2 regions of the Thauera sp. 63 genome follow, and region 1 is predicted to be linked to the other one. Evidence: predicted binding sites of a transcription regulator. Region 1 holds the regulator's gene; the other holds the start of a gene.
The links. Region 1 encodes FNR, which switches genes on or off when oxygen is low (the NO sensors DNR and NnrR bind a similar motif). Its sites were predicted from a motif close to TTGANCTAGNTCAA; they were not measured.
Positions count from the first base shown of each region.

Region 2: the regulator FNR is predicted to act here: its motif matches at 12,942-12,955, upstream of napF (ferredoxin-type protein NapF).

Region 1 is NZ_AMXC01000009.1:372-15,575, forward strand. It holds gene C664_RS09740 (MerR family transcriptional regulator) at 18-428, shown strand; gene C664_RS09745 (sulfite exporter TauE/SafE family protein) at 434-1,144, opposite strand; gene hemN (oxygen-independent coproporphyrinogen III oxidase) at 1,202-2,593, opposite strand; gene fnr (fumarate/nitrate reduction transcriptional regulator Fnr) at 2,743-3,489, shown strand; gene C664_RS09760 (SirB2 family protein) at 3,504-3,893, opposite strand; gene C664_RS09765 (Crp/Fnr family transcriptional regulator) at 3,998-4,678, shown strand; gene C664_RS09770 (PHA/PHB synthase family protein) at 4,689-6,326, opposite strand; gene C664_RS09775 (MBL fold metallo-hydrolase RNA specificity domain-containing protein) at 6,483-7,892, opposite strand; gene C664_RS09780 (universal stress protein) at 8,021-8,464, shown strand; gene C664_RS09785 (hypothetical protein) at 8,519-8,755, opposite strand; gene C664_RS20320 (DUF3149 domain-containing protein) at 8,794-8,940, opposite strand; gene C664_RS09790 (FixH family protein) at 8,969-9,469, opposite strand; gene ccoG (cytochrome c oxidase accessory protein CcoG) at 9,483-10,913, opposite strand; gene ccoP (cytochrome-c oxidase, cbb3-type subunit III) at 11,001-11,891, opposite strand; gene C664_RS09805 (CcoQ/FixQ family Cbb3-type cytochrome c oxidase assembly chaperone) at 11,884-12,072, opposite strand; gene ccoO (cytochrome-c oxidase, cbb3-type subunit II) at 12,088-12,723, opposite strand; gene ccoN (cytochrome-c oxidase, cbb3-type subunit I) at 12,739-14,169, opposite strand; gene ccoS (cbb3-type cytochrome oxidase assembly protein CcoS) at 14,579-14,794, opposite strand; gene C664_RS09825 (heavy metal translocating P-type ATPase) at 14,816-15,204, opposite strand, start outside.
Region 2 is NZ_AMXC01000007.1:114,259-129,462, forward strand. It holds gene C664_RS08550 (PP2C family protein-serine/threonine phosphatase) at 1-783, opposite strand, end outside; gene C664_RS08555 (serine/threonine protein kinase) at 795-1,745, opposite strand; gene C664_RS08560 (YicC/YloC family endoribonuclease) at 1,837-2,703, shown strand; gene gmk (guanylate kinase) at 2,716-3,330, shown strand; gene rpoZ (DNA-directed RNA polymerase subunit omega) at 3,333-3,548, shown strand; gene C664_RS08575 (RelA/SpoT family protein) at 3,571-5,778, shown strand; gene C664_RS08580 (sensor domain-containing diguanylate cyclase) at 5,809-7,500, opposite strand; gene C664_RS08585 (DUF3460 family protein) at 7,679-7,867, shown strand; gene C664_RS08590 (exonuclease domain-containing protein) at 7,911-9,332, shown strand; gene C664_RS08595 (Crp/Fnr family transcriptional regulator) at 9,360-10,052, opposite strand; gene C664_RS08600 (histidine kinase) at 10,298-12,208, shown strand; gene narL (two-component system response regulator NarL) at 12,208-12,858, shown strand; gene napF (ferredoxin-type protein NapF) at 13,015-13,542, shown strand; gene C664_RS08615 (chaperone NapD) at 13,539-13,793, shown strand; gene napA (nitrate reductase catalytic subunit NapA) at 13,795-15,204, shown strand, end outside.

The DNA.
Region 1 (15,204 bases):
AGGTACGGAGTCAACCGGTGGACACGCAAATCGAACGGACATTCACCATCGGCGCCCTGGCGCGCGAGGCCGAGGTCGGCATCGAGACCATCCGCTACTACCAGCGCCGCGGCTTGCTGCACGCGCCGGAACGGGGCCATGGCAGCTACCGGCGGTACGGCCTGGCCGAACTCGCGCGGCTGAAGGCGATCCGCCGCGCGCAGCAGCTTGGTTTCTCGCTGGAGGAGATCGATAGCCTGCTCGCCCTCAACGAAGACACGGACCGCGACCGCGCGCGCGAAACGGCGATGGCGAAGATCGAGCTGATCGACGCCCGCATTCGTCAGCTTCAGGACATGCGACGCGCGCTGGCCGAACTCGTGCGCTGCTGCCACGATACGCAGGCCGGTGCGCCCTGCCCCATCCTGCGTGCGCTGTCAGGCGGCTGAGCCACTCAGGTCACACAGACCACGCCACTCCACAGGTCGCCGCCCAGTGTGGGCGCGTGATACAGCCCGAACACGCCGAAGCCGAGCACCAGCAGGCCGGAGGCGAAGCGCACCTTCGGGTTGCGGGTGAAATCGCGGAAACGCTTGAACAGCATGCCCGCCAGCAGCAGGTTGGGCAGCGTGCCGAGGCCGAAGGCCAGCATCAGCCCGGCGCCGCGCGCACCGGAACCGGTGACGAGCGCCGTGGCGAGGATCGAATAGGTCAGGCCGCAGGGGATGAAGCCCCACAGCAACCCGAGCGGCAGCGCTTGCTTGGCCGAGCGCGCCGGCAGGAAGCGCCGCGTGGCCGGCTGGATGCGACGCCAGATCACGTGCCCCGCACGCTCGACCGGTGCCAGCAGGCGGGTGAAGCCGGTGAGGTAGAGGCCCAGCGCGATCAGCATCAGGTTGGCGAGCACGTAAAGCGTCATCTGCACCGGCAGCATGCCGTCGTACAGCATGCCCACCGAGCCGAGCGCGCCAACCAGGCCGCCGAGTGCGGTGTAGGTGGTGATGCGGCCGAGGTTGTAGGCCAGATGCAGCGGCCATTGCGGCTTGCTGCCGGGCGTCTGCACCTGCACGGTGAGCGCGCCGACAATGCCGCCGCACATCGACACGCAGTGCGTGCCACCAAGCAGGCCGATCAGGAAGACAGCGAAATAACCGGTTTCAGGCATGAGAAGAAAAGGCCCCGCTGCTGCAAAGCCTCATTCTACGCTGCGTTGCCGCAAGGTTCAGATCACGCGCGAGTAGCGCGCGCGCTCGCGGTCGGCCCGCAGATAGCGGTCGAACACCATCGCGATGCCGCGCACCAGCAAGCGCCCCCCGGGCTGCACGCTGATCCAGTCTCCGTCGATCTTGACCAGCCCCGCCTTCTCCATCTCCGCAAGTTCGGTCAGTTCCTCGGCGAAGTACTCCCGGAAGTTGATCAGGTGGGCGATCTCGATCGACTGCATCGACAGTTCGAAATGGCACATCAGCGCCTGGATGATCGCGCGCCGCAGCAAGTCGTCGGCGGTGAGCTCGATGCCACGCAGCACCGGCAGCTCATCGCGGTCGAGCGCGTCGTAGTACTCGTCCAGCGTCTTCACGTTCTGCGCATACACCGGGCCGATCTTGCCGATGGCCGACACGCCGAAGGCGAGCAGATCGCACTCGGCCTGTGTCGAGTAGCCCTGGAAGTTGCGATGCAGGCGCCCCTGGCGCTGCGCGACGGTGAGTTCGTCGTTGGGCTTGGCGAAATGGTCCATGCCGATATAGACATAGCCCGCCTCGGTCAGGCGGCGGATACCCAGTTGCAGCAACTGCAGCTTGGTGTCCGGCGTCGGCATGTCGCTCATGAAGATGCGACGCTGCGGCTTGAACAGGCCGGGCAGATGCGCATAGCTGTAAAGCGAGATGCGATCGGGCGAGATCTCGAGCACCTGTTCGAGCGTACGGTTGAAGCTGATGACGTTCTGTTTCGGCAGGCCATAGATCAGGTCCATGCTGACCGACTTGAAGCCAGTGGCGCGCGCTGCATCGATGACGAGCTTGGTCTCGTCGAAGCTCTGGATGCGGTTGACGGCCTGCTGCACGTCTTCGGCGAAGTCCTGCACGCCGACGCTCATGCGGTTGAAACCAAGCTCGGCCAGCAACTTGACGGTGTCGAAATCGACCTTGCGCGGATCGACCTCGATCGAATATTCGCCGTTGGGCACCAAGGTGAAGTGCTCGCGGACCGAGGCCATCAGTTGCCGCATTTCGTCATGCGAGAGGAAGGTCGGCGTGCCGCCCCCCAGGTGCAACTGCGTCACCTGGCGGCTGCCCTGCAGGCAGGCCGCTTGCATCGCGATCTCTTTAGCCAGGTATTTCAGGTACTTGGCTGAACGCCCATGATCCTTGGTTATGATCTTGTTGCAGGCGCAGTAATAACAGATCGTGTTACAAAATGGGATATGGAAGTATAATGAGAGCGGTTTGCTGACGCCGCCAATGGCCCGATTTGCAAGCCAGTGCTTGAGCGCGTCGGCATTGAAAGCCTCGACAAAGCGATCCGCGGTCGGGTAAGAGGTATACCGCGGCCCGTTGATGTCGAATCGACGGATCAGCTGCGGATCGAAGATGAGTTCGTTCTGTTCGGTCATGATCTTGCTGCTACTGTGTGTGCCTAACAATGGCAGACCAGCGCAAATTTTTGGTTGACGTGGATCAACGGCCATGGTGATGCCAGCCGGGGACACTGTTAAACCGCGTTTTGGACTCTGTGAGTCGGGATGACGGGATTATCGTGCAGATGAGGGCAAGCGTGGCAATTACCGTGAGCGGGCTCAAGACCGCCTGTTCGCAGTGTAATCTTGTGGAACTGTGCCTGCCCTTCGGCATGCCCGACAGCGAACTGAGCCGCCTGGATGAACTGGTGGGTGCGCGACGCAAGGTGAAGCGCCAGCAGAACCTCTACCGCGCGGGAGACACCTTCGAGGCGATCTACGCGATCCGTGCGGGCTCGTTCAAGACCGACGTGCTGCTCGAAGATGGTCGCGACCAGGTGACCGGCTTCCAGATGACCGGGGAGATCCTCGGTCTGGACGGCATCAGCACCGAGACGCACAGTTGCAACGCCGTCGCGCTGGAAGACAGCGAGGTGTGCGTGATCCCCTACGCCAAGCTCGAACAGCTGTCCCACGAGGTCGAAGGCCTGCAGCATCAGTTCCACAAGGTCATGAGCCGTGAGATCGTGCGCGACCACGGCGTGATGATGCTGCTCGGCTCGATGCGCGCCGAGGAGCGCCTGGCGGCCTTCCTGCTCAACATGTCGCAGCGCTTCACCGCACGCGGTTTTTCGGCGGCCGAGTTCCACCTGCGCATGACGCGCGAGGAAATCGGCTCCTATCTCGGGCTCAAGCTCGAGACCGTGTCACGCGCCTTCTCGCGCTTCCAGGAAGAAGGCCTGATCGCCGTGCAGCAGAAGCACATCCGCCTGCTGGATACCGCCGGCCTGCGCAAGCTCATCCAGCACCAGACGGCCGGCAGCGGGCGCTGAGGCGCGCCCGGCGATCAGGCGGCAACCGCCAGGTAACCTGCGACATTCTTGGTCAGTGCCACCGAGGCGATCCACGCATACACCAGCAATGCGGCGGCGAAGGCGCCGAGCCGGATCCCCTTCGTCCTGCCGCGCTTCAGCGCAACCGTGCCGAGCAGGATGTAGGCAATCAGGCCGAACACCTTTGCCGTCACCCACCCTGCGTCGAAGGGATACTGCTGGATCATGACCGCCAGCGCTATCGCACTCAGCAACAGGGCGCTGTCGATGACGTGAGGCAGCACCCGTACCGGCAGGGCGTTCAGGCGCGGGCTGCCCGTCATCATCCAGAAGCCGCGCAGCAGGAACCCGATGGCGCTGAGCACCACGCAGGTGACATGAAGGTGCTTGATTGCGAAATACATGCGTACTCCCACCCGGACCGGCATTGCGCGTGCCGCGCTGCACCCCGGGGTCGATTAGAATTGCCGTCAATAATGAGATCGCTTCCACCCAGGAACGCACGGACATGACCCACGCCGCCCTCGACCTCCCTGCGCTGCTCAAGCGCATCCCGCTGTTCAGCGAACTCTCGGACACCGATCTCGAGCTTGTCGCGCGCTACACGCGTGACCGCCACATCGGGCGTGGCGAGGTGCTGTTCCAGCGCGGCGACCAGCCGCATGGCTTTTACTTCGTCGTCTCGGGTCAGGTCAAGCTCGCCTTTTCGTCGCCACAGGGGACCGAGAAGGTCGTGGAGATCATCGGCCCGATGCAGAGCTTCGGAGAGGCCGTGATGTTCATGAACAAGCCCTATCCGGTGTTCGCCGAAGCGCTGACCGAAACACTGCTGATCCACGTCGGCCAGGCCGTGGTCACCGAGCTGATCGACCAGGACTCCACCTTCGCGCACAAGCTCCTCGCCGGCATGGCCATCCGCCTGCACGGGCTGATCCAGGACGTGGAGACCTATTCGCTGCGCTCGAGCATCCAGCGTGTGATCGGCTACCTGCTGCAGGTCGCCGACAGCGACACGCCGTGCGAGATCGCGCTGCCGACCAGCAAGCAGGTCATCGCTTCACGCCTGAACCTGACGCCCGAAACCCTGTCGCGCATCTTTCACGACCTCAGCGAATCGGGCCTGATCAGCGTTCAGGGCAAACGCATCACCTTGCACGACCCGACCCGCCTCGCCCGCTACCAGGCCTGAGGACTGCCCGCTACTTCTCGAGCACGTAGCTGCCCGGTGCCGCGCACAGCGCCGGGAAGCGCTTGCTGGCGGCCGGACGCGCCTCCACCTCGTCCCCCGCGCGCGGCTTGAGCCAGCGCATCCAGTCCTCCCACCAGCTGCCGGCATGCTCTTCCGCGCGCCTGCGCCACGAGTCTGTCGTGTCCGAGCGCTGGGCGTCGGCCGCCCAATAGCGCCGCTTCGGCGGATGCACGACGGGGTTGACGATGCCGAGGATGTGCCCCGAGCTCGACAGCACGAAGCGCTTGTTGCCGACGACGTGGTTGTTGACCGCGAAGGTCTGGCGCCACGGCGCGATGTGATCGTCCTCCGCGGACACCGCGTAGAGCGGCTGCCGGATCACCGACAGGTCGAGCGTCTCGCCGGCCACCTGCAGCGCATTGGTCTGGATGAGGCGATTGTGCAGGTAGAGCTCGCGCAGGTACCACGCGTGCATCGCGTACGGCATGCGCGTGGTGTCCATGTTCCAATACAGCACGTCGAACGGAGGCGGCGAATCACCGTACAGCCAGCCCTGCACGACGTAGTGCCAGATCAGGCTGTTCGAGCGCAGCAGCCGGAACGATGCCGCCATCTCCGCACCATCCAGGTAACCCTTGCGTGCCATCCGATCGCACAGATAGTCGATACTGCTCTCGTCGATGAAGACCTCGATGTCGCCGGGCTTGTGGAAATCCACCAGCGTCGTGAACAGGGTCCAGTCGGCGACTGGCATGGCGTCCGGGGCATAGTGGCGGTTCGCCCAGGCCATGTACATCGCGAGCGCCGTGCCGCCGATGCAGTAACCGACCGCATGCACGCGCTCCACGCCGGCAAACTCACGCGCCACGCGCACGATCGTGTCGACGCCGTCCAGCAGGTAGTCGTCGAAACCGACGTCCCGCATCGACGCATCCGGGTTCTTCCAGCTCGTGATGAAGACGTCCAGGCCCTGGTCGAGCAGGAAGCGGATCATGCTCTTCTTCGGCACGAGGTCAAGCACGTAGAACTTGTTGATCCACGGCGTGACGATGACGACAGGTTCGGCATGCACGCGCGGCTGGGTCGGCGCGTAGTGGATGACTTCGAGCAGCCGGTTGCGGAACACGACCGCGCCCGGCGTGGTGGCGAGATTCTCGCCGACCTTGAAGTCCTCGGGGTCGGTCATGCGGACGTTGCCGGCCTGGAGATCGTCGAGGAAATTGCGGAAGCCCCGCACGAGACTGTCGCCCCGTGTCTCGATGGCCTTGCGCATCGCCACCGGGTTGGTGAGCAGGTAGTTGGTGGGCGCCACCGCATTGAGCCACTTTCGCCACCAGAAGGCAGCCCGGCGCCGCTCCTTGCTGGAAAGCGCGGGCGTGTCGTACAGCATGTCCTGCGTGTGATGCGTGAACGCGAGGTACCACTCCTTGATCAAGTCCCAGGTCGGCGATTCGGTCCATACCGGATCGGCGAAGCGCGCATCGTCCGCATTCGGCGCGATGGGATCCTGGCTGGGTACGCCCAGCATCCGGTCAAGGGTATGCCACTGCAGGCGCCACAGATCGTTCGACAGGCGTACCGCGCGCTCGGCGAGCTCCTGCGGATGCGCCAGCCAGGCCAGCTGGGCATGCACGATCGGGGCGGACATACCGAGTGGGTCGATTGCGTCGGCAACGCTCTCGCGCAGCCGATGGAAGTTGCGCACCATTTCCGGGCCATTGGGCGCTCCAGCCCGACTCTGGCTTCGTCGGCCGCTGTCGGACGGTGGATGACTGTTATCGCTGGTCACGTCGTTCTCCTCGCATCAGGGGATCGGATAGTTTACGCCCGGCTCGGGCACCACCGGCGCCGGCCAGCCGAGCCTCGCATGTATCGCATCGGCAAGCGCCATCGCACCCAGTGGCTCGCCATGCACGACGAAGGTCCGTTGCGGCGGCTGCTTGATATGTGCAAGCCAGTCGAGCAGCGCTGGCTGGTCGGCATGCGCGGACAGCCCGCCAATGGTATGGATCCGAGCCCGCACCGGCACCCGTTCACCGAACAGGCTGACCTGTCTTGCGCCATCCACCAGCCGGCGCCCCAGCGTACCAGCCGCCTGAAAACCGGCAATGACGATCGAGCACTCGCTGCGCCCGAGGTTGTAGCGCAGATGATGACGAACCCGCCCCGCATCGCACATGCCGCTCGCGGAAATGATCACAAGGCCGCCCTTGACGCTGTTGAGGGCCATGGACTCCTCGACATCCTGAACGAAACGGACATCGAATCGAGCACCATTTTCCTGCGACCACGCGAAGAGCTGACGCGTGTCCTCGTCCCACAGTTCGCGGTGACGGACAGTCAGTGCCGTCACTGCCGAAGCCATCGGCGAGTCGACGACGACCTTCAGTGGCCCGATGCGTCCGGCGCGAACCAGGTCGGCCAGCACGAACAGGATCTCCTGCGTACGACCGACCGCGAACGCGGGAATGATGACGTTGCCTCCGCGCCCCACCAGCGTCTGCTTGATGGCATCCGCCAGTTCGTCAAGCGTGGCGTTGAAGGATCGGTGGGCACGATTGCCGTAGGTGGACTCCACGCACAGCACGTCGGCGCGTTCGACGCGCACCGGGTCACGCAGCACCGGGCGCATCGGCTGCCCGAGGTCACCCGACACGACGAGCCGGCGCAGGCCGCTGCCCTCGCCCACATCGATCTCGATGATCGCCGAACCCAGGATGTGACCGGCCTCGCGGAAGCGGAAACTCACTCCTGCGCCGGGGTGGCAGTCCGTTTCGTAGGGCACGGCCTTCAGCCGGCCCAGGCTGGCGCGAGCCTGCTCGACCGTGTAGAGCGGCGTCATCTCGACGCGATGACGCGCCTGCCGGTTACGCGCATGGCGCAAGGCCCATTCGGCCTCCTTCTCCTGAATGTGCGCGGCGTCCATCAGCATGATCTCGAGCAGGTCCACGGTCGCCGGGGTCGCATAGACCGGCCCCTTGTAGCCGAGCGCGACGAGTCTGGGAATGAGGCCGCTATGATCGAGATGGGCATGCGTCAGCAGCACGAAATCGATGCGTTTCAGATCGAAGTCGAGCGCCTGCCGGTTCTTCACCTCGGCCTGCCGTCCCCCCTGGAACAATCCGCAGTCCACCAGAAAGGTTCCGTGCGCATGATCAACACGGAGGCAGGACCCTGTCACTTCGCCCGCCGCACCGAAAAAACTGAGTTTCACCGTGTTCTCCTCCCTATTTCGAACAATGCGCCTTGCAAGCAGGCACACGTTTGACCGTCATCAAGCCAGATGAGGACCGTCAGGTCGCTATAATCAATCCCGTAACAACCGACAGGAGAACTTCCGCCATGTTCAAACACATTCTCGTTCCGACCGACGGCTCCAGCCTATCGGAAGGCACGGTGTCCCGCGCCGTCACCTTCGCACGCGAAGCCGGAGCGCGCATTACCTTCTTCTATGCCCAGCCCGATTTCCCGATGCCGATCTACGGCGAGGGCGCCCTGATCGACCCCACCACCCCCGAACAGTTCGCCAAGTCGGCCGCTGCCGAAGCGCAGGGAATCCTCGCCAAGGCCAAGGCGGTCGCAGATGCGGAGGGCGTCTCGGCAGCAACCGATACCGTCGTGAATGAAGTCCCTTACGAAGCGATCATCGACGCCGCGGACCGCCACGGCTGCGACCTCATCTTCATGGCTTCGCACGGCCGTCGCGGCATCGCCGGACTGCTGCTCGGCAGCGAAACGCAGAAGGTGCTGACCCACAGCAAGACCCCTGTGCTGGTCTATCGCTGAACTGGCACCATGAAAGCAAAACGGCCCGCAAGGGCCGTTTTGCTTTGGTACTCATCAACGCCGCCGATTGAGCTCGGCGGAACCGCGCTGAAGAAAGATCGTACTCAGGCTCGAAGCCGCACACACCAGCCAGAACCCGAGAAAACCGATCGAATAGGTTGCCAGCGGCCCGAAATGCACCGGCTGACCGAACAAGTAAAGCTCCTGCGGGTCGATCACGGTGAAGAAGACCGCCTCTGCCACCATGGCCACCAGGAAGGACGGCCACAGCACCTGTATCCATTTGAGCATCGCGCTTCTCCTAAACCGTGAACCTCAAGACAGGACGCTTACCGCCCCAGCTTCGCCTTCTGCTCGTCCTCCGCGATGTTCCGCTTGGCGAATCGCACGAGATAGACAGCCATCACGAGGATGAAGCCGATCGTGAACAAGCTGAGCAGACCGATATCGCTACTGATCAGAAGATCCCAGGCCATGGTACACCTCCACGTTTAAACAGACAGGTTAGGAACTTGATGGGTCAATCCGGATTTCCGTCTCTGTCGGGAGGTATGCGGCCCCGTTCATTCTCCAGCTGCGGGACTCGTCTTCTAATTGGAACAGCCAGCGACCGGTACTCAGCGGCGCGAGCCTGCCTTCGTACACGCCGCCTGCGCCGGTCATGATGATCTCCTGATCCTGGCCATCACGCGTCGGGTGGATGACGGTCAGGATCGCACGCGCGGGCAGGTCGTCCGCGTGCAGGGCGCTGAGTTCGATTCGCACCGAGTCGCTACGAAGCTTGAGGTCCGCCACAAGCCCCAGCGCGCTGGCCCGCTCGACGCGGTCCAGCGTTTGCACGATCGCGCGCCCTTCCTTGTAATAGTCGTCGACCACCATGCCGTCGAAGGTACGCGCCGCGATGACAAGCGTAATGATCCCGGCGACCACTGCCGTTGCCGGCAGCGCGATCAGGAACCAGGGCCAGCCTTGTCGATACCAGGGCGTGGGTTTCTTTTCAGTCAATGTCGTACTCACGTCAGCGCGGCAACAAGAAAGTGGTTTCCTCACGCACGGACAGGGACGAATCGTCCTCGGCCGTGACCTGGAAGTGGATCGGGTTGGAGCCCGGCTTGCCCGCATCGTACGGCACGAGCACCTGCAGGGTAACGGCCTGCGTGGACGCCGGCGCGACCTCCACACGCTGCTCGCCTCCGATCTTCACGCCCGGCAGGCCGGACACCTCGAAGCGGAATGCGCGCGGCGCCTCGGTCATGTTCATGACCTGCAGGCGATACACGTTCTCAATCTGGCCGTCCTCGACCTCGCGCGCCAGCGATGCACGATCGCGGATCACATCGACGCGCAGCGGGTCACGGGTCGCCAGCCCCCAGACGAAGGCCAGGCTGATCGCCACCAGAATCGTGCCGTAGATCAGGGTGCGCGGACGCAGCACGTGAGCGAGGATCTCCTTGCTGCCCCAATGCTTCTTGAGCGCGTTCTCGGTCGTGTAACGGATAAGCCCGCGTGGGTAGTTCATCTTGTCCATCACCTGGTCGCAGGCGTCGATGCACGCGGCACAGCCGATGCATTCGTACTGCAAGCCCTTGCGGATGTCGATGCCTGTGGGACAAACCTGCACGCAGATGCCGCAGTCGATGCAGTCACCCTTGCTCACCGTGCGCGGATCGATGCCCTTCTTGCGCGTGCCGCGCGGCTCGCCGCGCTCCTCGTCATAAGTGATGACCAGCGTATCTGGGTCGAACATCACCGCCTGGAAGCGGGCGTAGGGGCACATGTACTTGCACACCTGCTCACGCATGACGCCAGCGAACAGGAAGGTAAAGGCCCCGTAGAACAGGATCCAGAACAGCTCCCACGGTCCGAAGCCGAAGGTGGTGACAGACCGCAGCAGTTCGTCGAGCGGCGAGAAGTAGGCGACGAACGTGAAGCCGGTCCACAAGGCCACCAGTGCCCAGACCACGAACTTGGTGCCTCGGCGCAGCAGCTTCTCGCCATTCATCGGCGCCTGGTCGAGCTTCTGGCGCTTGATGTGGTCGCCTTCGATCTTCTGCTCGATCCACATGAAGATCTCGGTATACACCGTCTGCGGACAGGCGTAGCCACACCATAGACGACCGGCGATCGCGGTGAAGAAGAACAGCGCGTAGGCCGAGATGATCAGCAGGATGGCGAGGAAAAACACATCCTGCGGCCAGAAGACCCAGCCGAAGATGTAGAACTTGCGCTCGGTGAGATGCAGCAGGAAGGCCTGACGGTCGTTCCAGGACAGCCAGGGCAAGCCGTAGAAGATGATCTGGGTGATCCAAACCAGCGCCCACCGCCAGTTGGCGAACACGCCAGTGACGGCACGTACGTAGAGTTTCTTGCGCGACTCGTAAAGCGTGTCGGCAGATTCGGGGGAAGTCGGTTTAGCCGCTTGCTGCGGCTGTGGGGTCGAGCTGTTCATGGTCGTTCACCGATGATTTATTGTTTTTATTCTTACTGAAAACTCCGGGGGGACCCCCTCCCCCCGGGTCGGAACTGCAGTACTACATTACTTCTTGTGCATGCTCAGCACGTAGGCAGCCAGCAGATGCACCTTGTCCTCGCCGAGGAACTCGCCGAAGGCCGGCATTTGGTTGTTGCGACCATTGGTCACCGTCTCGATGATCACGGCCTCGGACGAGCCATACAGCCACGACTTGTTCGTCAGGTTCGGCGCGCCCAGCATCGGGTTGCCCTTGCCGTCCGCACCGTGGCAGGCCACACAGTTGGTCGCGAACAGATCGGCACCGCGCTGCGCGCGCAGCGAGTCATGTGCCAGACCCGACAGCGAACGCACGTAGTTGGCGACGTCCTTCACGCCTTCCGCACCCAGGGCCGGTCCGAACGGCGGCATCACGCCCATGCGGCCACCCATGATGGTGGTCTTGATGGTCTCGGGCTCACCGCCCCACAGCCACTCATCGTCGGTCAGGTTCGGGAAGCTCTTCGCGCCCTGAGCAGCCGAACCGTGGCACTGCGCGCAGTAGGTCAGGAACATGCGCTGCCCCATCGCGTTCGCTTCGGGGTCGGCGGCAACCGCCATCAGGTCCATGCTCTTGTACTTGGCGAAGATCGGGCCGTACTTCTCGTCGGCGGCCTTCATCTCGGCTTCGTACTGGCTCCACTGCCCGCGGTGCTCGTTCTTGTTACCGAAGCCGGGGTAGATGGCCAGGTACACGATCCCGAAGACGATGGTGATCCAGAACAGATACATCCACCAGCGCGGCAGCGGGTTGTTGTACTCGGCGAGCGTCTCGTCCCACACGTGGCCGTGCAGCTCGACCGGCCCCTTCTCGCGCTTGGTCATGTTCGACACCAGCACGAACACACAGAACAGGATGGAGAGGGCCACGAGGACCATCACATACATGTTCCAGAAACCGCTGATAAAGTCAGCCATTTGCTTTTCCCTCTTTGTCTTGCCAGCCGCCGGCGGCTGGCACGTCGTCATCGGTCAGGGGCAGACGCGCCGCCTCATCGAAACCCGCCTTGGCGTGCTTGCTGTATGCCCAGTAGCAGATGCCCAGGAAGCACAGCAGGCCAAGTACGGTGATCAGACTTCTGAAATCGTTGATATCCACGGCGCGTCCCCTTCCTTACCTCACGTTCTGCAGAGCCTTGCCCAACCCTTGCAGGTAGGCAACGACAGCGTCGAGTTCGGTCTTGCCTTCCAGCGCGGCAGGCGCGGCGGCAATCTCCTCGTCGCTGTACTTGTGCAGGCCGACCTTGTTCAGCGCGCGCATCTTGTCCTGGATGTCGTCGGCCTTGACCGGACGATCGAGCCAGGGGAACGCGGGCATGTTCGACTCGGGAACGACGTCACGCGGGTTCAGCAGGTGAACACGTTGCCACTCGTCCGAGTAGCGACCGCCGACGCGGGCTAGGTCGGGACCGGTACGCTTCGAACCCCACTGGAACGGGTGGTCGTAGATCGACTCGCCCGCCACCGAGTAGTGGCCATAACGCTCGGTCTCGGCACGGAACGGACGGATCATCTGCGAGTGGCAGTTGTAGCAGCCTTCGCGGATGTAGATGTCGCGACCGACCAGGCGAACGGGGTCATAGGGCTTGACGTCCAATTGCTTGCCGCCCGGACCGATGGGCGAGGTCGTCGAGTGCTGGAAGAACAGCGGCACGATTTCCACGAGGCCGCCCACGCTGACGGTGAGCAGCGTGAGGACGATCATGAGGAATACGTTGCGTTCAACTTTTTCGTGTTTCGATTGAGCCATGTTCTTGGTCTCCGATCAGGCGTGGGCGGCTGCGGGGGCAAGCACCGGAGCGTCGTAGGCCTTTTGGCCGGCGATGGTCTTCACCATGTTGTAGAACATGAGCACCATGCCGAAGAGGAACAGCGCGCCGCCGATGAAGCGGATAGTCCAGAACGGATAGCTGGCCTTCACACTCTCGACGAAGGAGTAGGTCAGCGTGCCGTCCGGGTTGGTCGCGCGCCACATCAGACCCTGCATCACGCCGGCAATCCACATCGAGGCGATGTAGAGCACGACACCGATGGTGGCGATCCAGAAGTGGGCGTTGATCAGCTTGACGCTGTACATCTCGGTCTTGCCATACAGACGCGGCAGCAGGAAGTAGATCGCGCCGATCGAGATCATCGCCACCCAGCCCAGCGCACCGGAGTGCACGTGGCCGACGGTCCAGTCGGTGTAGTGCGACAGCGCATTCACGGTCTTCACCGACATCATCGGACCTTCGAAGGTCGACATGCCGTAGAAGGACAGCGAGGTGATCAGGAACTTCAGGATCGGGTCGGTACGCAGCTTATGCCAGGCGCCCGACAGGGTCATGATGCCGTTGATCATGCCACCCCAGGACGGCGCCAGCAGGATCAGCGAGAACACCATGCCGACGGACTGGGTCCAGTCAGGCAGCGCGGTGTAATGCAGGTGGTGCGGACCCGCCCACATGTACGTGAAGATCAGCGCCCAGAAGTGGACGACGGACAGGCGATACGAATACACCGGACGGTCGGCCTGCTTCGGGACGAAGTAGTACATCATGCCGAGGAAGCCTGCGGTCAGGAAGAAGCCCACCGCGTTGTGGCCGTACCACCACTGCACCATCGCGTCCTGCACGCCCGCATAGGCGGAGTAGGACTTCATGCTGGTCAGCGACACCGGGATCGCGGCGCTGTTGACGATGTGCAGCAGCGCGACGGTCAGGATGAAGGCGCCGAAGAACCAGTTGGCGACGTAGATGTGCGAGATCTTGCGCTTGGCGATGGTGCCAAAGAACACGATCGCGTAGGACACCCACACGATGGCGATCAGGATGTCGATCGGCCACTCGAGTTCGGCGTACTCCTTGGAGGTCGTGTAGCCGAGCGGCAGGGTGATCGCAGCCAGCACGATGACGAGCTGCCAGCCCCAGAAGGTGAAGGCCGCCAGACCGGGCGCAAACAGACGGGTATGACAGGTCCGCTGCACCACGTAGTAGGACGTGGCGAACAGCGCGCAACCGCCAAACGCGAAGATCACCGCGTTGGTGTGAAGCGGACGGAGCCTGCCGAAATGCAGGAATTCGTGAACGTTCAGTTCAGGCCACACGAGCTGTGCTGCGGCGATGACACCGACCAGCATGCCCACGATGCCCCATACCACCGTCATGATGGCGAACTGGCGCACGACTTTATAGTTATAAGTCGCTTGCGATTGCATGTGAGTCACCTCTTAGTTGAAAACCCCTTTTTGAGCAACGCCACCCGACCGCGAACGGACTCCCCGGCGACGTCGGCACGAAGAATACGCGGAGGCCGGAACCTCAATTTGATACAGATCAACATTGTATTGCAGTGCGGCACCCGGCGGAAGCAATCGAACTCCGGGCACGATCATCGCGTGTGGCACACCGCTCGAATCAATGCTCTCCCACCACGATCTGCTGCACGTCGCAAGCGCAAAAAAAAGGGTGCGAATGAACGCACCCCCAACCCCAACAGAGAGACATAAAACCCAGCGGTACGAACACCCCCGTTTCGGGACGCTCAATACCAATGGCGCCAGTATGCCTATTCTTCACTGCGCAGAGTTGACCTAGGTCAACCGATTCGCGCAACCTGGGGCGCGGTCAGTCCCGCCTCTGTGGGTCGGCACCTCGTCCCGCCTGTGGCGTCGATGCCTCATCCGGAGCCGGCCGCCCCTCGTCGCGGTCATCCATCAACATCCTGTAGGCAGGCCCTTCCATGTCGTCGTACTGCCCGTTTCGCAGCGACCACCAGAACAGGACGCCGATGATGAACACCAGCACGATCGAGATGGGAATGAGGATGTAGAGGCTTTCCATGTCGTTTCCGCGATCCGGGACTCACTCGCCACGCGGCACGCGTTGCAGGCGCATCGCATTGAGCACCACCAGCAGCGAACTGGCCGCCATGCCGATGCCGGCCATCCAGGGCGTGACCAGGCCTGCCATCGCAAGCGGCACCGAAGTGAAGTTGTAGGTGAAGGACCACCACAGGTTCTGGCGGATGATGCGCAGCGTCTTGCGTGAAAGCTCGATTGCGCGGCCGAGGCTGGCGAGGTTCTCGCTGAGCAGCACAATGTCGGCCTGGTTCCGCGCGAGATCCGTACCGCCACCCATCGCGACCGACACGTGCGCCTGCGCGAGCACCGGCGCGTCGTTCACGCCATCGCCGACCATCGCCACGACCGTCCCGGCGTCCTTCTGCCGCTCGGCGATCCACGCCTGCTTGC
Region 2 (15,204 bases), on a different contig from region 1:
TGCCATGGTCTGCGTCGAGATGACGTCCGGTCCCGGGGTGGACAGGTCGTCGTGCCAGGTCATCGCGACCATGGACAGGTTGTCGGCCGTCTCGCCGGCGCGGGCCTCGGCCTGGCCCATCAGGCGCGGCACGGCCTGGTGCAGCGGGCTGTCGACGAGGCCGAGCAACAGGGCTTCGTCGCCGAGCGGACCCCACACGCCGTCGCTGCACAGCACGAAAGTGTCGCCATCGAGCAGGTCCATGCGCGGTGAATACTCGATCTGCGGCGAGTGCGTGCCGCCCAGGCAGGAATAGATGCGGTTGCGCCCCGGGTGGTTCGTGGCGTCGTGGGCGCTCAGCAGGCCCTGGTCGATCAGCATCTGCACGCGCGAATGGTCGCGCGTGCGGGTGTGGATGCGCCCGCGGCGCAACAGGTAGAGGCGCGAATCGCCCGCGTGCGCCCACCAGGCGCTGCCGTCCTGCACGACGCAGGCGACGATGGTGGTGCGCGGCGCCTCCTGCAGGTGGCGGTCGAGGGTGTCGTCGAGGATTGCGTGATGGGCGCCGGTGAGCGCGCGCGACAGGAACAGCGCGGGGTCGTGCAGCGCGGGCTGGGCGTCGCGCTGGAAGGCATGCGTGATGTACTGCGCCGCGATGTGCGCCGCCAGTTCGCCGTGCTGGTGGCCGCCCATGCCGTCGGCCACCAGCATCAGCAGCGAGTCGCGCGAGTAGCAGTAGGCGATGCGGTCCTGGTTCGACTGACGCTGGCCGATGCGGCTTTCCTGGTAGATCGTGAATCGCATGTCGAATTCCTTCAGCCGCGGCCGATGAAGGCCTTGAGCTTGCTGCCGAGATCGGTGAACCAGGGGGTGTGCGGCACGGTCTCCACCTCGCTCTTGCGGACCAGCGCCTTCTGCAGCGTATACACGCTTTGCGGCCGCGCAAAGGGGTCGAGCTTGAGGCACCAGTCGATCAATTCGAGGAGTTGCGGCGAGAAACGGTCGGACTGCGTCTTCGCCAGTGGCTGCAGCGTGTCCTGTTTGACACGCTCGTCGGCACGCGGCGGCGCGCTGCCGACGACGCTGGTGTAGAGGCTCGCCCCCACGCTGTAGATATCGCTCCACGGGCCCAACTGGTCGCGGCGGTCGTACTGCTCGGGCGAGGCGAAGCCCGGGGTGTACATGGGCTTGAGGATTGGCTGGTCGTTCATCAGGGTCTGGCGCGAGGCCCCGAAGTCGAGCAGCACGGGCGTGCCGTCGGTGCGCAGGTAGATGTTCGACGGCTTGATGTCGAGGTGCAGCAGCTTGTGGGCATGGACCTCGCGCAGGCCGTTCAGCATGCGTGCAAACACGGTGCGGATGAAGGCTTCGCGGATCTCGCCGCGGTGTTTCTGGATGAAGTCGTGCAAGGTGCGGCCGCGTTCGAACTGCATGACCATGTACACCGTGCCGTTGGCGCGGAAGAAGTTGAGCACCCGCACCACGTTCGGGTGCATCAGCTTGGCTAGCGAGCGGCCTTCCTCGAAGAAGCACTTCATGCCGTAGCGGAAGGCTGCCTGGTGCTCTTCGGTCACCTGCGGCACGATCTCGCCGTCCTTGCGCAGTGCGAGCGAGTTCGGCAGGTACTCCTTGATGGCGACCGGCGTTCCGGCTTCGTCATGCGCCAGGTAGACAATCGAGAACCCGCCGAGCGAAAGCTGGCGGTCGATGCGGTACTGGTCGAGCAGGAAGCCTGCGGGCAGCGCGCAGTTGGCTTGAGGCGGCATCTTCGAGGGCGCTAGAATCCGGGCTTTCCCAGCCTCTTTCCTGAGTGGGACCCGCAGTGTAATCGATCGCGCCGGGTTCCCGGAGACCCCAATGATCCAGAGCATGACAGGTTTCGCGGTCCAGACCCGCGACCTGGGTGGCGTCAGCGTTCACCTGGAACTGCGCAGCGTGAATTCGCGCTACCTCGACCTCGGTTTCCGCATCGTGGACGACCTGCGCCAGGCCGAGCCCGCCATCCGCGAACGCCTCACCGCCAAGCTCGGCCGCGGCAAGGTGGAATGCCGCCTCAACCTGCAGGCCGGGCATGGCGCGCCGCGCAGCCTGTCCCTGAACGGGGCGCTGGTCGACCAGCTCGCCGAAGCGCAGGACACGCTGCGCGCCCGCTTTCCGGACGCCCCGCCGCTGTCCGTCAATGAGCTGCTGCGCTGGCCCGGCATGCTCGCCGACGACAGCCTCGGCTTCGACGAACTGCTGCCGCACATCTGCGCACTGGTGGATGCCGCGCTGGTGGAGCTGGTCGCCACCCGCCGCCGTGAGGGCGAGAAGCTGGCCGACGCCATTCGCGAGCGCGTCACGCGCATGCGCGAACTCGTCGCCACGGCCACGCCGCGCATGCCGGCGGTCGTCGCCGAATATCAGGAGCGCCTGACCGCCAAGTTGCGCGATGCGGTCGCCAGCCTGGACGAGGACCGCATCCGCCAGGAGGTCGCGCTGTACGCGCAGCGCATCGATGTGGCCGAGGAGCTCACGCGCCTGAGCACCCACCTCGACGAGGTCGAGCGCATCCTCAAGGCTGGCGGCGCGGCCGGCAAGCGCCTCGACTTCCTGATGCAGGAGCTCAATCGCGAAGCCAACACCCTCGCCTCCAAGTCGCCCGCCACCGACATCACCGGCATCGCCATGGAAATGAAGGTGCTGATCGAGCAGATGCGCGAACAAGTGCAGAACATCGAGTAAGGAACGTCGTCCATGCCCGGAACCCTCTTCATCGTCACCGCGCCCTCGGGCGCCGGCAAGACGACCCTGGTGCGTGGCCTGCTGCAGCGCGACTCGCGCGTGCAGCTCTCCATCTCCTACACCACGCGCGCGCCCCGCCCCGGCGAGCAGGATGGCCGCGAATACCACTTCGTCGACGTGCCCACCTTCCGTGCCCTGCGCGACCGCGGCGAATTTCTCGAGTGGGCTGAGGTCCACGGTAACTACTACGCCACCTCCAAGGTGTGGCTGCGGGACCAGATCGCGGCCGGTCGCGATACCCTGCTCGAGATCGACTGGCAGGGTGCCCAGCAGGTGCGCAAGTCCTTCCCGGAGGCGGTCGGCGTCTTCATCATGCCGCCGTCGATGGAAGAGCTCGAGGCGCGACTGCGCGGTCGCGGCACCGACAGCGACGAGGTGATCAGCCGCCGCCTGCTTGGCGCACGCGGGGAGATGCGCCATGTGGCCGAATTTGACTACGTTATAATCAATAACGAAATCGACGTTGCGCTGGACGATCTGGTCGCAGTGGTGCGTGCCGCCCGCCTGCGCTACCCGAACCAGCATCAGCGTCATCCCGATTTTTTTGATTTTCTCGAACAGGATTGAACATGGCTCGCATCACCGTCGAAGACTGCCTGAAGAAGATTCCGAACCGCTTCCAGCTCACGCTGGCCGCGACCTATCGCGCCCGTCAGCTGACCATCGGCAGCACGCCGCAGATCGACATCGATCCGCACGACAAGGACAAGCCCACCGTCATCGCGCTGCGTGAAGTCGCCGCCGGCAAGGTCGGGCTCGAGATGCTGAACCGCGGCCAGGCCTGAGCCTGGTCATGAGGGGCGACACATGGAAGCGAGCGACATAGGCGCCCCTCGTCCGGTCTTCAGCCCGCCGGTGTCGAGCGTGCTCTCGCTCGACTTCCAGCAGCTGAAGGCGAAGATCCAGACCTACCTGCGTCCCGAGGACGTGGGGCGGGTCGAAGCGGCCTATCACTTCTCGGCCGATGCGCACGCCGGCCAGTTCCGCGTCAGCGGCGAGCCCTACGTCAGCCATCCGGTCGCGGTCGCCTCGCTGGTGGCCGACTGGCATCTCGACGCGCAGGCCCTGATCGCCGCGCTCCTCCATGACGTCATGGAGGACACGCACATCTCGAAGGCGGAGCTCACCGAGCGCTTCGGCAAGGTGTCTGCCGAACTGGTCGATGGCCTGTCCAAGCTCGACAAGATCGAGTTCCGTTCGCACGAGGAAGCGCAGGCCGAGAACTTTCGCAAGATGCTGCTGGCGATGGCGAGCGACCTGCGCGTCATCCTGATCAAGCTCGCCGACCGCCTGCACAACATGCGCACGCTGGACCACATGCGTCCGGCCAAACGCCGCCGCATCGCCAACGAGACGCTCGAGATCTACGCGCCGATCGCCAACCGGCTCGGCCTCAACGACCTGTTCCGCGAACTCCAGGAGCTGTCGTTCAGCAACAAGTACCCGCTGCGCTACCAAGTGCTGGCGCGCGCCATCCGTGCTGCCCGCGGCAACCGGCGCGAGGTGGTGGGCAAGGTGCGCGAGGCGATCGAGGCCCGCCTGCCGCAATGGGGCATCGCCGCCGAGGTGCAGGGGCGCGAGAAGCATCTCTACGGCATCTACCGCAAGATGGTGGAGAAGCGCCTGTCCTTCTCCCAGGTGCTGGATATCTACGGCTTCCGCGTCATCGTGCGCGACGTGCCGGGCTGCTACCTGGCGCTGGGTGCGCTGCACTCGATGTACAAGCCGGTGCCGGGCAAGTTCAAGGACTACATCGCCATCCCCAAGGCGAATGGCTACCAGAGCCTGCACACCACGCTGATCGGGCCGTTCGGGACGCCGGTCGAGGTGCAGATCCGCACGCGCGAGATGCATCACATCGCCGATTCCGGCGTGGCCTCGCACTGGCTGTACAAGGAAGACGAGAAGACGCTGACCGAGCTGCAGCAGAAGACGCATTCCTGGCTGCAGTCGCTGCTCGAGCTGCAATCGACTTCGGGCGAGGCCACCGAGTTTCTCGAGCACGTCAAGATCGACCTGTTCCCGGGCGAGGTCTACGTGTTCTCGCCCAAGGGTACGATCTTCTCGCTGCCCAAGGGCTCGACGCCGGTGGACTTCGCCTATGCGGTGCACACCGACGTCGGCAACCGCTGCGTTGCCTGCCGCATCAACGGCGACCTGATGCCGCTGCGCAGCGAGCTCAAGAACGGCGACCAGGTCGAGATCATCACCGCCACCCACGCCAACCCCAACCCGGCCTGGCTGTCGTATGCGCGCACCGGCAAGGCGCGCGCGCAGATCCGCCACTTCATGAAGAACGCCCAGCAGGACGAGTCCGTGGCGCTGGGCGAACGTCTGCTCAACCAGGCCTTGCGCCCGCATGGTCTCACGCTGGGGCAGATCTCCACCTTCGCCTGGGACCGTTTCCTGCGCGACCGTGGCGTGCGCCACAAGAAAGAGGTCTTCGCCGACCTTGGCCTCGGCAAGCGCCTGCCGGCCATCGTCGCGCGTCGTCTGGCGCAGGCGCAGGACATGGAGTCGGGGCGGCCCGATGTGGTCAAGCCCAAGCCGGCCGGCGCGATCACGATCCGCGGCTCCGAGGGCATCGCGGTGCAGCTGGCGCGCTGCTGCCATCCGATCCCGGGCGACCCCATCATCGGCACGCTGCGCAAGGGCCAGGGGCTGGAAGTGCACACCCACGACTGCCCGAGCGTGGCCAAGCTGCGCGGCGATCGCGGGCGCTGGGTCGATGTCGAATGGGAACCCGGCCACGACGATCGCCTGTTCGATGTCGGCATTCGCGTGCTGACGCGCAATGCGCGCGGCGTGCTCGCCCGGGTGGCGAGCGCGATTGCCGAGGAAGACTGCAACATCCAGAGCGTGCACATGGACAACGAGCAGGGCGCCTACACCGCGCTCAACTTCACCCTGCAGGTGCGCGATCGCATGCATCTGGCCCGGGTGATGCGTGCCGTGCGCCGGGTGCAGGAGGTGGTGCGCATCGGCCGCGTGAAGGGCGACGGGCGGGCGGCCTGAGGGCGGCCTGAGGGCAGCCCTGACGGTGTCTCAGGCGTTCAGGCGCACGGTGTTGCGGCCGCCGTTCTTCGCCTCGTAGAGTGCCTCGTCAGCCTTCTGCAGTGCCAGTTCGACCGTCTCGCCCGGCTTCACCAGGCGCGAACCGATGCTCACCGTCAGCGCGCGGCCGCCGGGCAGGGGGCGGGCCGCCTCGGCCTCCGCACGGATGCGCTCGCTCAGGCTGGCGAGGGTGTGCGCATCGCACGGTGTCAGCAACACCAGGAATTCGTCGCCGCCCCAGCGCGCAGCGCTGTCATAGGGACGGATGTGGTTGCGCAGCAGCGCGGCGACCGTCACCAGTGCGCGGTCGCCTTCGGCATGGCCGAGTTCGTCGTTGATTTCCTTGAAGTGATCCACGTCGATCCAGATGATGCCGAAGGGCTGGCGTTCGCGGGCACCGCGGCTGACCGCGTCGTCGATCAGCTCGCTCATGCCGCGGCGGTTGATCAGCCCGGTGAGGTCATCGACCCGTGCCAGGCGGTTCAGGGCCTCGGTGCGCTCCTGCACACGGCTTTCGAGTTCCACCGTGGTGTTGCGCACCGCGCCGGCCATGGCCTCGAAGTGCTTGATCAGGCGCCCGATCTCGCCCTTGCCCTCAGGCAGGTCGGCCGGGGCGAGATCGCCGTCGCGCACGCGCAGGATGGCGCGCTCGAGCGCGCTGACGGGGCGGAACACGAGGCGCTCCAAGGCCAGGTGCACGATTAGCAGTGTCAGCAGCAGGGCGGCGGCGAACACCAGCGCCGCCATGCCGAATCGGTTGACCGGCATCACCACGTCGAGGTCGAGCAGGGTGATCTCGTACCAGTCGAGCTCTGGCAGGTAGGCAATGCCGGCGAGGTGGCGCTTGCCGTTGACCTGGACGAAACGGCTCAGCACGGTCGTCCCGGGCGTGGTGGTCGCGGCCAGTTCGCGCATCATGTCGCGCAGGTGGGCGCGGTCCTCCGCGGTCTCCAGCAGGAGGTCCACGGTCTTCTTGTTCCATTCCGGCTTGGTGAGGCTGGCGTAGTCGATCAGGTTGCGGTCCCGGAACAGCTGGATGGCGCCGTTGTGGTCGACGAAGAGCGTGGTGATGCCGGGCGGGGCCACATCGATGACGTCGCGGATGAAACCGTCCAGCTCGAGACCCGTGCCGACCACGCCGAGGATGCGCTCGCCGTCGCGCAGCAGCACGTCGATCCACAGCTTGGTCACGCCGAGCGGGATGTCCGGATTGACGTTGAGGTGGAAGTCGCGGCCTTCGCGGACGATGGTGTAGAACCATGCGTCCGGCGGGTTGTCTGGGCGCAGGTGGTAGCGCAGCGGCTTGGCGGCGAATTCGTTGCGGGCGTTGTTGTGGAAGTAGGCGCCGGAATCGAGCAGGGCGACGAAATAGCTGCGGTCCTGGAAGTTGCTGCGGAAGCTCTCCATCTCGGCGATTGCCTCGACGCGCATGCCGGCGTCCTCGGGCGTCTTCGCCCAGCGCCGCAGAACCTGCGAATCGGCCATCTGGCGGGCGAGGGCGATCTCGCGGGCGATCGGCTGCAGCAGCTTGGCGCTGTCGTAACGCACCTGTACTTCGGCGAGCCGTACGCCCCATTGCTCGATGATGGTCTCGGCAATACGCTGGAAAACCGACCAGGCCGCCGCCGAGGCGGTCAGGACCAGCAGGGTGGCCAGGAGCAGGAAGCGCGTCTTGAGGTTCATGCGCAGGGCGAGTCGACGGAGTGGGTGGGGGCGGCCGCAGTATCAGTGCAGCCTAACATGCGGCCAGCGTGCCGCATGCGTTCTGCGTCACGGAATCCACGAGGCGGTTGCGCGCTGCAGCAGCGGCGCAGGTCGGCGCCTGCTGCTAGAATTGCGGCCACTTTCCGGGGACCCGATCATGGCCATGTACGAATCCGAACACACCAAGTTCATGCGTGAATGGATGGAGAAGCATCCGCAGGAGCGCGCCGAGCAGCAGAAGGGCCGTGCCCTGTGGTGGGACAAGCCGCAGTCGCTCGAGCAGCAGCAGCGTCACCGCGAGGCGAGCGTGCCGGTGAAGCCCTACTACTACGACGCCAACCACTGAGCCTTGCGTCACGACCCGTCGCGCGGCGCCGTGCGCTGACCGCATGAGCCTGCCGCGCCGTCTCGCCTTCATCGATGTCGAGAGCACCGGGGCCCATCCGGTGCGCGACCGCATCACCGAGATCGCTATCCTCCGCGTGGAGGACGGCGTGCTCGTCGAGCGCTGGGAGAGCCTAGTCGATCCCGGAATTCCCATTCCGCCGCTGATCCAGCAGGTGACGGGCATCACCGACGACATGGTGGCCGGCGCGCCCGGCTTCGAGGCGCTGGCCGACCGGGTCCAGACCTTGCTGGCCGACTGCGTGTTCGTCGCCCACAACGCGCGCTTCGATTTCGGCTTCATCAAGAACGCCTTCGAGCGCATCGGCCGCGCGTTCGACGCGCGCGTGCTGTGCACGGTCAAGCTGTCACGGGCGCTGTTTCCCGAGCACCACCGCCATGGGCTGGATGCGCTGATCGAACGTCACGGTCTGCACTGCGGCGCACGCCACCGGGCCATGGGCGATACCGAGGCACTGTGGCAGTTCGTGCAGATGGCGCAAGCGCAGTTCGCGCCCGATGTGGTCGGTCGCGCCGCCGAACGTGCGATGAAGGCGCCAGCACGGGCCCCGGGTCTTCCCGAGGGGCTGCTGGAAGCGATTCCCGACGTGCCCGGCCTCTATCTTTTTCATGCCGAGCCGGAGGCGCCGCCGCCCGGGCGCAGCGACCGCCCGCTGTTCGCCGCCCGGGCCGTCAGTCTGCGCGCACGGGTCAAGGAGCATTTTGCGGCCAGCGTGCGCAAGGGCAAGGATGCCGAGCTGCGCGAGCAGGTGCGCCGGGTCGAGTGGATCGAGACCGCCGGCGAACTCGACGCGATCCTGCGCGAAGCCGAACTCGTGAAGCGCCTGCGCCCGCCCTTCAATCGCGTGCCCGAACGCGTTGACGAGGCCTTCGCGCTGCGGCTGCTGGACAACCGCCGTCGTCCGCCGATCTATGAACGCGTGCCGATCGCCGGTACCGATCCGACCGGCTGGCAGGGCTTGTACGGCGTGTTCCGCAACCGCCGCGAGGCGGAGAACCTGCTGCGCGAGCTGGCCCTGCTGTATCGCCTGTGTCCGCGCAGGCTCGGTCTGGAGTCAGGCACCCTTGGCGCATGCTCGGCGTTCCACCTGAAGCGGTGTGCGGGGGTTTGCGCGCGCCGGGAGAGCGCCGCCGACCATGATGCCCGCCTGCTCGGCGGGCTGGCCTCGGCGGGCATCAAGCCCTGGCCGTGGCCGGGCGCGATCGTCGTCGCCGAGCGTCATGCCCATTCGGGTCGGGAGGCCTATCACGCGTTCGACCAATGGTGCCATCTCGGCAGCGTCGAACGCCGCGAAGACCTTGTCGCCCTCGACCGCACGCGGCGGTTCGATGCCGACACCTGGCGACTGCTCGGGCGCTGGTTCGCCGTGCCCGCCAACCTGGCGGCCGTCGAGCCGCTGGTCTAGCGCGAAAGTCGCTGACGCGCCCTGTGCCTAGTGGGCTGCTGCGCGTCGCAGCCGGCTGAGGTTGTCCAGCATCAGGCCACGACGCCCCTGCGGGCGCACCAGGCCGTCGCGCACGAAGCGCGACAGCACGCGCGAGAAGGTCTCCGGCGTGAGGTTGAGCTGGGCCGCGATCGTCTGCTTGTCGGATGCCAGGCGGATTTCGGCATGCTCGGCGCCCTGTGGCGCGAGCTGCGCCAGATACTGGGCGACGCGCTGGGTGCTGCTCAGCTGGATACAGAGCTGCATGTGCAGCATCATCTCGTAGCTGGCGGCCGCGAGCCGGGTGGTCATGGCCTCGCCGAAGCTGGGTACGGCGACCATCGCCTCGCGCACCAGCGCGATGGGCACGTGCAGCAGGCGGGTGTTGCGTGCAGCCTGGGCCATCGCCATTGCGGGGCGGCCGAGCAGGGCGGCCTCCTCGCCGAAGGTGTCACCGGGGCCGGCGATGCGGATCAGCTTTTCGCTGCCCGACGGTGCGAGAAGGAGGCATTTCACTTCGCCGTCGAGCACCACGTGCATGCAGGTGGCCGTATCCTGGGCCTGGATGAGAATCTCGCCACGCTCGGCACGCACCAGACGGGACGCTGCGACCAGGCGATGCAGGCGTGGGTCGTCGAGTAGATCGAAGGGAGCGATCTGGCTCAGGCTCGGGATGCTGGGAGGGGTTTTTTCTCGTTTCATCGTTCGCTCCTGCGTGCTGCGCCGGTTGTCAGCGTGACCGAACTGGAGTCTAGACAGGGCGGAGGCGGGGTCAAAGGCGCCGCGCGCGTGCAAGGTGGCGTTGAGATACCTCTAAGGAGGTATTCAGACTTCTTGCAAGTGCTTGTAAACAATCGACAATGCGATGAAGATTCGTGTCGATCGGGCCGTTGCAGGTATAAAGGAGTAGGCCGACAGCGACCCCCGTCGGCCGCTGGAGACCAAGGATGAAGTTCGCGATGCCGCGCCTGCTCGTCAGGCATTCGATCCTGTTGCTGGTTGCGCTCGCCATGCTCGCGCTCGCGCTGATCAGTCTGGCCGGCATGAGCGCATCGGTGATGGTCGCCGAGAGCGTGCAGGGTAGTGCCAGTGCGATCAACCATGCCGGCGGCCTGCGCCGGCTGACCTATCGCGTGGCCGGATTGGTGGCGGCCGACGCGCTCAGCGGGCCGCTGTCGCCGCGGCGGGTCGAGGCCGCGATCGAGGATTTCGAGCGTGCCCTGGGACATCCCGAACTGCAGCGCATCGTGCAGCGCAACCCCGGCGGACTGTTCGCCGCCACCTACCGCGGTGTCGAGTCGTCGTGGAGCCAGAGCCTGAAGCCGAGCCTGAAGCGCATGGTGCGCGACGCGCCATCGACGTCGCCCGCGCAGATCGAGGACTTGCTCACCAATGTGGACCGTTTCGTGGATCAGCTCGACACGCTGGTCTTCGTGCTCGAGCAGGATACCGAGGCCCGCATCGAGGACCTGCGAGAGATCCTCGCCGGGGCGATCGTCGCCACGCTGGTGGTGATCTTCCTGGCCCTCGTGGTCCTGCGTCATACGCTGCTCAAGCCGCTGAGCCGGCTGCTTGCGGCGACGCGGGCGATTGCCCGCGGCGACTATTCGGCCCGGGTGGCGCACGTCGGCCATGACGAACTCGGCCGTGTCGGCGCCACCTTCAACCTGATGGCGGGGGAGATCTCGCGCCAGTACCAGACCCTCGAGCAGCGCGTGGCCGAGAAGACTGCGGAGCTGCAGCGCAGCAACCGCTCGCTGGAGCTGCTGTACCACGCCATCGCCCGCTTGTATCAGACGCCGACCGAGCCGGCCGTGTACGAAGCGACGCTGCGCGACATCGACCGCGTCGCCGGCCTGCAAGGCAGTTTCGCCTGCATCGAGCCGCGTCAGGAGGGGCCGGCGACGGTGATTGCGTCGACCCTCGGCCCGTGTGTCGATCGTGTTGCGCGCGGCGACGAGGCCTGTGTGGAATGCAGGTCGGTTTCCGTGGCCGGGGCGGAGCACCGTGGCGGCCAGCAGTTGCTGCGCTTCCCGTTGCGCGATCGCGAGCACCACTACGGCATGCTGCGCCTCGCCCTGCCTGCCGGCGAAGCGCTCGAGGACTGGCAGCGCCAGCTGGTCGAAGCCCTGTCGCGCCACATCGGCATGGCGCTCGGTGCGGCCCGGCGTAGCGAACAGGAACGCCTGCTGGCCTTGCAGGAAGAACGCTCCGTGATCGCGCGCGAGCTGCATGATTCGCTGGCGCAGGCGCTGTCCTACATGAAGATCCAGATGAGCCTGCTGCAGCGCGCCCTGGCGGATCCCGCACGCCTCGCCGAAGCGGGCACGATCCTGGCCGATCTGCGCACCGGGGTGAACGACGCCTATCGCCAGTTGCGCGAACTCCTGGTCTCCTTCCGTCTCGAGCTGTCGGGCGACCTGGGCTCGCTGCTGCGTACCGCGGTGGCGGAGTACCGCGAGCGCGGTGGTGTCGACATCACGCTTGAGATCCGGCTGGCCGATTGCAGCCTGACGCCGAACCAGGAAGTCCACGTGCTGCAGATCGTGCGCGAGGCGCTGTCGAACATGCTGCGTCATGCGATGGCGCGTCACGCGCGCGTGGTCCTGACGTGTGACGAGGCCTGGCGGGTGACGATCACGGTCGAGGACGATGGCGTGGGCATCGATGACGGGCCGGTGGATGGCCGCGACCATCACGGCTTGTCCATCATGCGCGAACGGACCCGCAGTCTTGGGGGCGAGATCGAGATCACCCGGCGCGGAGAGGGGGGCACCCGTGTCAGCGTGAGCTTCCAGGCCGTTCACACCCTGCCGGCGCTCGCGGCCGACGCATTCACTGAAGAAGGACGCCATTGATGAACGACACGCCGCTCGAGTCCGTACTGATCGTCGATGACCATCCGCTGTTCCGCAAGGGATTGGCGCAGCTGCTGCAGACCGTTCCGGCCTTCCGCCTCGTCGGCGAGGCGACCGGCGGCGCCGAGGGCGTCGAGATGGCGCGCTCGCTGCAGCCCGACCTGGTGCTGCTCGACCTCAACATGCGTGACATGAGTGGGCTCGAGGTGCTGCGCCAGCTGCGCCAGATGCGGCCGGAGCCGCGGGTGGTGATGATCACGGTGTCGGACCAGGGCGAGGATGTGGTCGCGGCGCTGCGCGGCGGCGTCGACGGCTACCTGCTCAAGGACATGGAGCCCGAGGCGATGGTGGCGGCGCTCGCGGACGTCGCGGCAGGCCGGGTGGTGATCCCGCCCGAGCTCAACCGGCTGCTCGCCGCGGCCCTGCGCAGCGAAGTCCGGCCGCAGTCCGCGGACGCTGCAGGCCTGACCGAGCAGGAGCAGCGCATCCTCGACAAGATCGCCGCCGGCCTGTCGAACAAGATGATCGGACGCGAGCTCAACATCGCCGAGGGCACGGTCAAGGTCCACGTCAAGCACATCCTGCGCAAGCTCAACCTGCGTTCGCGGGTCGAAGCCGCCGTATGGGCGGTGGAACGCCCGCGAGGCTGACCCGGGCAGTTTTCCGCACGGCTTCGTCAGTCCGCGCAAGGCCTCGCCAGCTGCCTTGGCGCGCCAGCGTGCCGCTTCCGTCCTTGATCGCGGTCAATGACCGGGTTGGGGGCATGGGATTCAATGGGCGGCGTATAGATGGGTTCAGGGGCTCTTGTGGAATCGGCATCACCTTCTCGTCGGGGCTTTCTGCGCGGCAGGGTCCGTGCGGCAGCGCCCGCCCCGCGTCCGCCTTGGGCGCGGGAGGAGCGCGATTTCATCTCGTCCTGCACCCGCTGCGATGCCTGTATCGACGCCTGTCCGACCGCCATCCTGGTCCGGGCCGACGGCGGGTTCCCCGCGGTCGACTTCTCGCGCGGCGAATGCACCTTCTGTGGCGACTGTGTGACGCATTGCGCGCCGCGCGCCCTGCTGCGCCCTGCGGAAGGCGATGCACCCTGGTCCTTTAAGGCGAGCATCGGTCAGGCCTGTCTCGCGGCGGCGGGCGTGGAGTGCCGTGTCTGCGGCGAGACCTGCCCCGCGGGCGCGATCCGCTTCCGCCCGCGCATCGGCGGTGTGGCGCTGCCGCAACTTGAGGCCGAAGCCTGCACCGGCTGCGGCGCCTGCTTTGCGCCCTGCCCGACGCGGGCCATCGTGGTGCAGGCGCCGGTTGAATGCGATGTTCCGACGGAGAGCGAACAATGAAGATTGCAAGTCTGGTTCTGCGGGCCCTGCCCGCGGATTTCCCGGAGATCAAGGAAGCGCTGGCGCGCATCCCGGGGGTCGAGATTCATGGCTCCTCGGACGAAGTGGGTCGCATCGTGGTCACCGTGGAGGATGGCGAGGGCTGGTCGGTCACCGACTCGATCCTCGCGGTCAACCTCGCGCCCAAGGTGCAGGCGGTGACGCTGGCTTACGAATACACCGATGACGGTCTCGAATTGACGGAGGCATGAAATGAGCATGAATCGACGCGAATTCATCAAGAACAATGCGGTCGCCGCAGCCGCTGCAACGGCCGGCATCGGCATTCCCGTGGTCACGCAGGCGCAAGGCAACGGCGCGGCCAGCGCCGGCACCAAGGTGCGCTGGGACAAGGCGGCCTGTCGTTTCTGCGGCACCGGCTGCTCGGTGCTGGTCGGCGTGCAGAACGGCCGCATCGTCGCCACCCAGGGCGATCCGGACTCGCCGGTCAACCGCGGCCTGAACTGCATCAAGGGCTACTTCCTGTCCAAGATCATGTACGGCGAGGATCGCCTGACCAAGCCGCTGCTGCGGATGAAGAACGGCAAGTACGACAAGAACGGCGAGTTCACGCCGATCTCGTGGGACCAGGCCTTCGACATCATGGAAGAGAAGTGGAAGAAGGCGATCAAGGAGCACGGCCCCGACTCCATCGCCATGTTCGGCTCCGGCCAGTGGACGATCTGGGAAGGCTATGCCGCCTCCAAGCTCTACAAGGCCGGCTTCCGCACCAACAACATCGACCCGAACGCGCGCCACTGCATGGCCTCGGCCGTGGCTGGCTTCATGCGCACCTTCGGCATCGACGAGCCGATGGGCTGCTACGACGACATCGAGAACGCCGACACCTTCGTGCTGTGGGGCTCGAACATGGCGGAGATGCACCCCATCCTGTGGAGCCGCATCACCGACCGTCGCCTGTCCAAGGAAGGCTGCCAGGTCCACGTGCTGTCGACCTTCGAGCATCGTTCGTACGAGCTCGCCGACAACCCGATGATCTTCGTGCCGAACACCGACCTCGCGATCCTGAACTACATCTGCAACTACATCATCCAGACCAAGCGCGTTAACACCGACTTCGTCAATCGCAACGTCAAGTTCAAGATGGGCGAGACGGACATCGGCTTCGGCCTGCGTCCGAACCACGTGCTCGAAGCCAAGGCCACCAGCAACGGCTATCCCGGCGCCGACGGCAAGCCCAAGGGCGACACCGGTGCGGCCAAGGACATCAGCTTCGACGAGTTCGCCAAGTTCGTGTCCGAGTACACGGTCGAGAAGGTGTCCAAGCTGTCGGGCGTGCCCGAGGACCGCCTGAAGAAGATGGCCGAGCAGTACGCCGATCCGAGCCGCAAGGTCGTGTCGTTCTGGACCATGGGCTTCAACCAGCACACCCGTGGCACCTGGGTGAACAACATGATCTACAACGTCCACCTGCTGGTGGGCAAGATCTCCGAGCCCGGCAACAGCCCGTTCTCGCTGACCGGCCAGCCGTCCGCATGCGGCACGGCGCGCGAGGTGGGCACCTTCGCCCACCGCCTGCCGGCCGACATGGTCGTCACCAACCCGATGCACCGCGCCCTGACCGAGCAGATCTGGCAACTGCCGGAGGGCACGATTCCGGCC